Persicimonas caeni: one gene and its partner. Each later gene encodes a partner of the first gene's protein in a complex. Links are inferred from orthologs where the notes say so. Each region holds a gene or a part of one and is shown in the gene's direction. Other genes may lie near its edges. The genes, in order: smc and FIV42_RS03930.

Region 1 (4,553 bases):
AGGGAGACCAATCTCGAGCAATCAACGAGCTTCCAACCCACGCAGCCATGCCGAGCGTGCTGCTGGTCGACGACAGCGTCGATACGTGTAACGCCTGGCAGATCTTGCTCGAAATGGAGGGGATCGCGGTGAGCACCTGCCAGACAGGCGCCGAAGCTATCGAACTCGCCGCCGAGGCGTCTCCGGAGGTGGTGGTCCTCGACCTCGGCCTTCCGGACATCAGCGGCTACGAGTTGGTGGAGCAAATGACCGAACTCGACGCGCTGGCCAACGCCACCTTCATCGCGCTCTCGGGACGCAGCCAGCCTGAGGATATCGAGCGCTCCCTGGCGTCGGGTTTCGACCATCATCTGGTCAAACCGGCCGGTCGACACGACCTCCTGGCCCTTTTTGAGACCTCAGATCCCCCTAAACCGGCGCTTGACGGTTGAAAGCGGACCCACAAGGCGTTAACTTCCGCTCTCCAAGCGCTCCCATTTGTGGGGTGAGCCGCGTAGTAGTCAGGGCAGTATGAAGTTACGTCGTATCCAACTTGTCGGCTTCAAGTCCTTCAAGGACAAAGTCACCATCGAGCTCAGCGATGACATGAACGGCATCGTGGGGCCGAATGGGTGTGGTAAGAGTAATGTTGTCGATGCGCTCAAGTGGGCCATGGGCGACATGTCCCCCAAGAGCCTTCGCGGCTCGTCACTCTCCGATGTCATCTTCGCCGGCAGTGAGAACCACCGCCCCGGCGGCATGGCCGAGGTGACGCTCACCTTCGAGAACGAGCTCGCCAACGAGGCGGCCGAGCCCGCCGAGCCCACCGCTCCGACACGGCAAGCGGCCAGGGCCGAGCAAGCCGCCCGCGAGCAGCGCGAAGCGCGCGCCGAACAACACATGCAGCCCGATTCGTCGGAGCCCGTCGATTCCGACGATGCCGAAGACGCAGAAGACGCAGACGCAGAGGGCGCAGACGAGTCGGCGCCGGTATGGAACAACGATTCCATTCCGCGCGAGTACCGCGAGATGCCCGAAATCTCGATCACCCGCCGACTGCACCGCTCGGGCGACAGCGAATACCTCATCAACAACGTTCCCTGCCGCCTGATGGACATCCAGAACCTGCTCGCCGGCACCGGGCTGGGGAAGCAGGGCTACTCGATTATCGAGCAGGGCCAGATCAGCTTTGCCGTGAGCGCCAAGCCCTCCGAGCGGCGCCTGATCATCGAGGAGGCCAGCGGCATCACCCGCTACAAGGCCCAGCGTGACCGATCTCAACGCAAGCTCGACCGCACCGAGCAGAACCTCCTGCGGGTGCGCGACGTCGTCCGCGAGGTCGATAAGCAGCTTCGCAGCCTCGAGCGCCAGGCGCGTCGCGCCGAGCGTCACAAGGAGCTGACCGAGGAGCTTCGCACCCTCGAGATCGCCCAGATCGTCGACAAGCGCAGCGAACTCGCCGACAGGGCGGCAAAGCTGCGAAAACGCCTTCAAGAGGGACGCACCGACGTCGAGAAGGCGCGCTCGTCGCTCAAAAAGCTCGAGGGCAAGCTCTCGAACCAGAAGGTCGAAGCGTTCCAGGCCGAAAAGAAGCACGCCGAGCTGACCGAGCATTTCTACAAGCTCGATACGAAGCTCAACCTCGCCAAGTCGAACCGCAAGCACCTCGTCGACTCGGTCGAAGACGCCAAGGCGCGCCACCAGGAGGCGCTTCGCGAGCGTGAGAGCCAGGAAAAACGAAAAGAGGGTCTGTCCGCCGAGCTCGAGCGCGTCCGCGCCGAGTTGGCGAACTTCGACGAGTCTCCCGAGGACACGCACGCACGCATCAAGGAAGCCGAAGACGAGTTGGCCGCCGCGAAGAAGCGGCTGCGCGAGGCGGAACGCGAGCGAAACGAGACGCGCTCGAAGCTCGACGAGGCGAGGTCGAAGCTTCGACGCCTCGACGACCGCCGCGAGTGGCTGTCGTCGCAGCGTGACGAACTCGCCCAACGCAAGAAACAAGTAACCGAGCAGATCGACGGCGTCGGCCGCGAGGTCGAGGACCTTCGCCGCGGGCTCAACCGCCTGGCGATGGACGTCGAGCGCGCCGACGGTGAGGTCGAGCAGAAGCGCGAAGACCGCCAGAGCGCCGAGATGCGCCTGTCGACCGCGCGCGAGCGCCAGAAGGAATCACGCGCCGAGCTCGAGCAGATTCGCTCGGAGCGTATCGAGGTGTCGGCCCGCGTCGACAGCCTCGAGGCCATGCGCCGCCGCGGCGATGGCTACGCCCAGGGCGTCCAAGAGGTGCTCGAGTGGGCGGCCGAGACCGGCCGCGAAGACGTGCTCGGCCCCGTCGGCGACTTCCTTAGCGTCGAGGAGGGCGACGAGGCTGCCGTGGCGGCATTCTTGGGCGATCGCCTCGGCGACGTCGTCGTCACCCACCGCGAGGCGGCCCTCGAGGCGCTGGCCATGCTCACCGACGACGAGGTCGGCCGCGCCGGCTTCTACGTGCTCAGCGCGCCCGACGCCGACCCACGCGAAGAGGTCGGTGCGCTGCTCGACAAGCTCGCCGTCGTCGACTCCCTGGCCGAGCTTCCGCCCCGTAGCGAGCGCGACAGCGACAAGATCGCCTGGGCGAGCACCTCGGGCGACATCGAGTTTCACGACGGGCGTATCGTGGGCGGTCACGTCGGCGACCAGGCCGAGAGCGTGCTGCGCCAGGCGCGCGAGCTCGAGCAGTTGAGCGAGCGCCTGTCGAAGCTGCAGCTCTGGGAAGAGGACGCCAAAGAGGAGTACGAGATCGCCGAGGAGGACGTCGAACTCGGCCAAGAGCGCCTGGCCAAGGCGCGTCAGGCGGTCGAGCAGGCGTCTCTCGAAAAGCGGCGCATCGAGCAGGAGCTCTCCTCGGAGCAGCGCGAGCTCGAGCGCACCGAAAAGCGCCTGCGCCGCATGAAGGCCGAGGTCGAGCCGCTCGAAGAGCGCCACCAGGAACTCGCCAAAGAGGCCGACGGGCTCGGCGAGCAGCGCCAATCCCTCGAGGACGCGCTTCCGGAGCTCGAGCAGCGCCTCGAGACGAGCACCGAGGCCTTCGAGATCATGCAGAGCGAGCTCGAAGCCCAGCAAAGCGCGGTCACCGAGCGCAAGGTCGAGCTCGCCGAGGCCAAAGAGCGTCGGCGCAACCTGCAGGAGAGCGTCAAGCGCCTGGAGCGCTCGCTCGAGTCGACCGGGCGCCAGATCGAGAAACTCGAGCGCGAGGCCAAAGCCCAGGCCGAGCGCCTCGAGGAATTCGAGGAGAAGTCCGACTCGACCACCCGCGAGGTCGTCGAACTCGACACCCAATACAAAGAGGCCAAAGAGGCCGCCGAGGCCGCCCGGCAGAAGCTCGACGCGGTCAACGACGAGGTGCGCGAGCTCGAGGTCAAGATCGTCGAGCGCCGCCGCGACGTCGAACAGAACGTCGGCAGCGTCCAGCAGACCGAGATGTCGCTTCGCGAGCTCGGCGTCGAGATCGAGCACGTCGACCGCAACTTGCGCGAGCGCTTCGAGCTGTCGATTCCCGAGGCGCGTCAGATCGCCGAGGAGGTCGAGCTCGAGCCCAAGCAGCGCGACAAGCGCGTCCAAAAGCTCAAGCGCAAGATCGACAAAATGGGCGCGGTCAACCCGATGGCCGTCGACGAGTACGAGGAAGCCAAGGAGCGCAAGGAGTTCCTCGAGGAGCAGCAACTCGACCTCGAGGCGTCGGTCGACGACCTGCGCAAGGCGATTCGTCGCATGGACCGCGAGAGCAAGAAGCGCTTCCGGGACACCTTCGACGCGGTCAACGCGAAGTTCCAGGAGTTCTTCCCGCGCCTGTTCCGCGGCGGCCACGCCAAGCTCAAGCTCACCGACCCAGACAACGTGCTCGAGTCGGGCGTCGACATCGAGGTCAGCCCGCCGGGCAAGCGCCTGCAGAACGTCAGCTTGCTCTCCGGTGGCGAAAAGGCGCTCACCGCCGTGAGCCTGATCTTTGCGATCTTCTCGCTCAAGCCCACGCCGTTCTCGGTGCTCGATGAGGTCGACGCCCCCCTCGACGAGGCCAACGTGGGCCGATTCGCCGAGATGGTGCGCGAGCTCAGTCAGCAGAGTCAGATGATCGTCATCACCCACAACCGGCGCACCATGGAGTCCTGCGACACCCTCTATGGTGTGACCATGGAAGAGCCGGGCGTCTCCAAAATCGTCTCTGTACGGCTTCACGAGATCGACGACCGCCTCGCTTCTTGATATGGGGTGGGTCGGGCTTAAGTAACTTCTTGCGATGCGCGGCCCTTGCTGCGCGTCGACGCTTTCAATATCTGAATTTTCTGGATTACTTCAGGACAGTTGCATGACCACTCTCATCCCCAATCTCGCGTCCGTGTTGGTGCTCGCGCAGGCCGAAGGCGGCCTCGACCCGGTCACGATCGGCCTGATCGCTCTGGCGGTCGTCGTGCTCATCATTCTGGTCTTCGCGGTCGTCCGATCGCTTAGCAAGCCGGAGAAGCCCGAGATCACCGAGCGCCGCCCGCCCACCGAAGAGGGCAAGGTGCCGACCAAAGATGTGCTCGAAGAGCGCA
Region 2 (3,286 bases), 6.3 Mb from region 1 along the record:
GCGAGGTGTCGGTCGAGTCCCTGCTCAAGCAGCGCATCTCCGAGACTCGTCTGGCCCCTCGCCCCACCCCGTCGGTCAAAACGTCGGTCGAGGCGCGCCAAGATATCAGCGACGCGTTTACCGTCCTCGAAGTGCGCGCGCCCGACCGTCTGGGCTTGCTCTACGAGATCACGCGCACCCTCTGGGAGCACGACGTGAGCACCTATATCTCGAAAATCGACTCGCTCGGCACCCAGATCATCGACACCTTCTACGTTGAAGGCGTCGGAGGTGGTAAGCTGTCCGACGACAAGACCGGCGAAGTGCTCAATGCGTTGTACGAGACGCTGGAGAGTTCGCCGTACCTCGACGAGACTTGAACCACCACAGACTCGAGCCCCAAGGAAGGGATGGATCTCGATCAAGCTATCGACGCATTCGCGTTTCATTTGAAGGTAGAGCGCAACCTGTCCGAGAACACGATCGATGCGTACACCCGCGATCTGCGCCAGTTCGCCGAGCACTGCGCGGAGGATGACAAGATCACCGACGTGCGCCAGATCGACGCCATGCAGATCAGCGGTTTTATGGGCGCACTGCTCGACGAGGGCTTGAAGACACGCACCGTGGCGCGAAAGCTCTCGTCGGTGCGCGGGCTGTTCAAATTCCTGCGCATCGACGAGGTCATCGACAAGGATCCGTCGGCCAAGGTCGACATGCCCAAGTACGGCCGGCGCGTGCCCCGGGTGCTCTCGTTCGATGAGGTCGAGACGCTCCTGGCCACGCCCGACCGCACCGTGCCCGAGGGCCACCGCGACTGGGCCATGCTGCACGTGCTTTACGCCACGGGGCTTCGCGTGACCGAGCTGTGCGAGCTATTGCAGCGCGAGGTCGACCTTCGCGCCGGCTACGTGCGCGTGATCGGCAAGGGGAATAAGCAGCGCATCGTTCCCCTTGGTGAAGTGGCGCTCGATGCGGTAAGTGACTACCTGGAGCAGACGCGCGGACGACTCTTGGCGAATTGCGGCGGTCCCGGGTCGACGCCGTATCTTTTCGTGACCCGTCGAGGCAGCTCGATGACGCGTCAGGCGTTCTGGAAGAACATCAAAAAGTACGCGCGCCGCGCCGATATCGACAAGCCGATCAGCCCACACAAACTGCGCCATAGCTTCGCAACACACTTGCTAGAACGCGGCGCAGACCTCAGAATCGTGCAGACGCTCTTGGGCCACGCCAACATCGACACGACCCAGATTTACACGCACGTGGCCCAGGCGCGTCTCAAGAAGATGTACGACGAGCATCACCCCAGGGCGTAAGCCAATCAGAGTTCGAGCCAACCAGAGTTCGAGCCAACCAGAGTTCGAGCCAGAAAGAGAAGTAGGCAGTATGGCAACCCATCCGGCAGTCAAAGAGCCTCGAAAAAATGAGGTACCCGAGAACGTCCCGCGCGAACTCGCGGTGCGCTTGGACGCTTTCGAGGGGCCGATGGACCTGCTCCTCGAGCTCATCAAGAAGCACGAAGTCGACATCTTCGACATCCCCATTGCGATGCTCACCGAGGAGTACCTGCGCTACGTCGAGCATATGGAGGCGCTCGACCTGCACGTGGGCGGCGAGTGGCTCGAGATGGCAGCCAACCTCATCTACATCAAATCGAAGATGTTGCTGCCGGTCGAAGAGGACGACGACGAAGACGACGGCCCGGACCCGCGCGCCGAGCTGGTGCGCCGGCTCATCGAGCATCAAAAGTACCAGCTTATCGCCGCCAAGCTCGACGAGCGCCCCAAGCTCGACCACGACGTGTTCACCCACCGCCCGCAGGCACGCGAGTTCCGAAAAGAGGTCGGCCCGCCCAAGCTCAAAGAGGCGGGGCTCAACGACCTGGTCAGCGCCGTCAAGCGGCTGGTGGAGCAGAACAAAGACAACGCCGACTGGGTCGTCGAGCTCAGCCGCGAGACGCTGACCCTGCGAAGTGTGATGCTCGACGTGGCCACCCTGCTCCAAGACCAGCCGCGGGTGACCTTCGAGGAGCTATTCGCCCACCACGACTTTACCCGCTACCGCGTCGTCACCACCTTCTTGGCGCTTTTGGAGATGACCAAGCGCAAGATCGTCAAATTGATGCAATCGCGTATTGGTGAAGAGCAACTCTACATCGAGCGCTCGGTGATCAATATCCTCGAGGTCAGCCAGACACTCGATCTCCCCGAGGCGATCAGCTAAGCCTGCGAGACTCTGCCGATGTCCGACAAGAACGACACCACTAAGAACTCGACGCCGCCCACCCCGGAAGCCCATGGGCACCGTGAGGAGAAAGGTTCGGGCGAGCCCTCCCCCACGGCGGCCGACAAGCAGCAGCAACTTACGCTCGACGAGCAGCCCGACGAGCAACGACCGGAGGATGGCGACCCAGCCGAGCAACGTGGCCCGGCCGAGCAAGGCGACTTGCACGAGGTGCGCGCCATCATCGAGGCGATCCTGTTCGCCTCCGACGAACCGCTGACGCGAGAGACCATCGAGGCGAGTCTGCCCGACTACCCCGAGACCGTCATCAAGAGCGCCCTCGAGAACCTGCGTTTCGAGTATAGCGGGCAACACCGCGGCATCCACCTGGCCGAGGTCGCCGGAGGCTACCAGCTCCGGACGAACCCCGACTTCAAAGACCATATTCTGAAGATGTACGAGGCCCGGCCGCGAAAGCTGTCGCGCGCGGCCATGGAGACCCTGGCGATCATCGCCTACCAGCAGCCGCTGACGCGCGCCGACGTCGAGGAGATCCGCGGCGTCGACTCCTCGGGGGTCATCCGCACCCTCGAAGAACACGATCTGGTGCAGACCATCGGCCGGCTCGACGACCTGGGCCGCCCGCATATCTACGGCACCACCGAGCGCTTTCTGGAGTTCTTCAGCCTCGACAGCCTCGCCGACCTGCCTACCCTGGACGACACCGAGCTCGAGGCAATCGAGGAGATGTACGCCGAGGAACTCGCCGAAGCCGAGGCCGCCGACAAGGCCCAGCAGGCCGACGACGACGCGGAATAGCACGCTCTATCGGGCGGTTCGTCCGACACGAGGCTTGACACAACGTCATTCAGCCACGATGAATCATCGCCACGACGGCAATCCTGCCGTCGAGCGCCGAGAGGCGCCCTGACTCTCAGACGAGGAGAACCGAGATGGCCAACGAAATGCGCGTTCAAAAATTCTTATCCAAAGCCGGCGTGTGCAGCCGACGCAAGGGCGAAAAGCTCATGCAGGCAGGCCGTGTGCAGGTCAACGGCGACGTGTGCACCGAGCTAGGCTC

The links.
Region 2: the proteins of smc (region 1) and FIV42_RS03930 are in contact, whole or in part, in a crystal structure (PDB 3ZGX), measured with the Bacillus subtilis proteins. The link is inferred for Persicimonas caeni from one-to-one orthologs.

The regions. Positions count from the first base shown.
Region 1 is NZ_CP041186.1:7,387,202-7,391,754, forward strand. What follows is about bases 176-4,421. They hold smc (chromosome segregation protein SMC), read left to right. Parts: upstream 176-510; coding sequence 511-4,221; downstream 4,222-4,421. Other genes in these bases: FIV42_RS27430 (CheR family methyltransferase), read left to right, coding at 176-431; ftsY (signal recognition particle-docking protein FtsY), read left to right, coding at 4,325-4,421. Also shown: more of FIV42_RS27430, read left to right, coding at 1-175; more of ftsY, read left to right, coding at 4,422-4,553. UniProt on the Bacillus subtilis protein: Required for chromosome condensation and partitioning.
Region 2 is NZ_CP041186.1:1,043,058-1,046,343, forward strand. What follows is about bases 308-3,286. They hold FIV42_RS03930 (segregation and condensation protein A), read left to right. Parts: upstream 308-1,368; coding sequence 1,369-2,205; downstream 2,206-3,286. Other genes in these bases: glnD ([protein-PII] uridylyltransferase), read left to right, coding at 308-359; xerD (site-specific tyrosine recombinase XerD), read left to right, coding at 390-1,298; scpB (SMC-Scp complex subunit ScpB), read left to right, coding at 2,224-3,024; FIV42_RS03940 (pseudouridine synthase), read left to right, coding at 3,159-3,286. Also shown: more of glnD, read left to right, coding at 1-307. UniProt on the Bacillus subtilis protein: Participates in chromosomal partition during cell division. May act via the formation of a condensin-like complex containing Smc and ScpB that pull DNA away from mid-cell into both cell halves.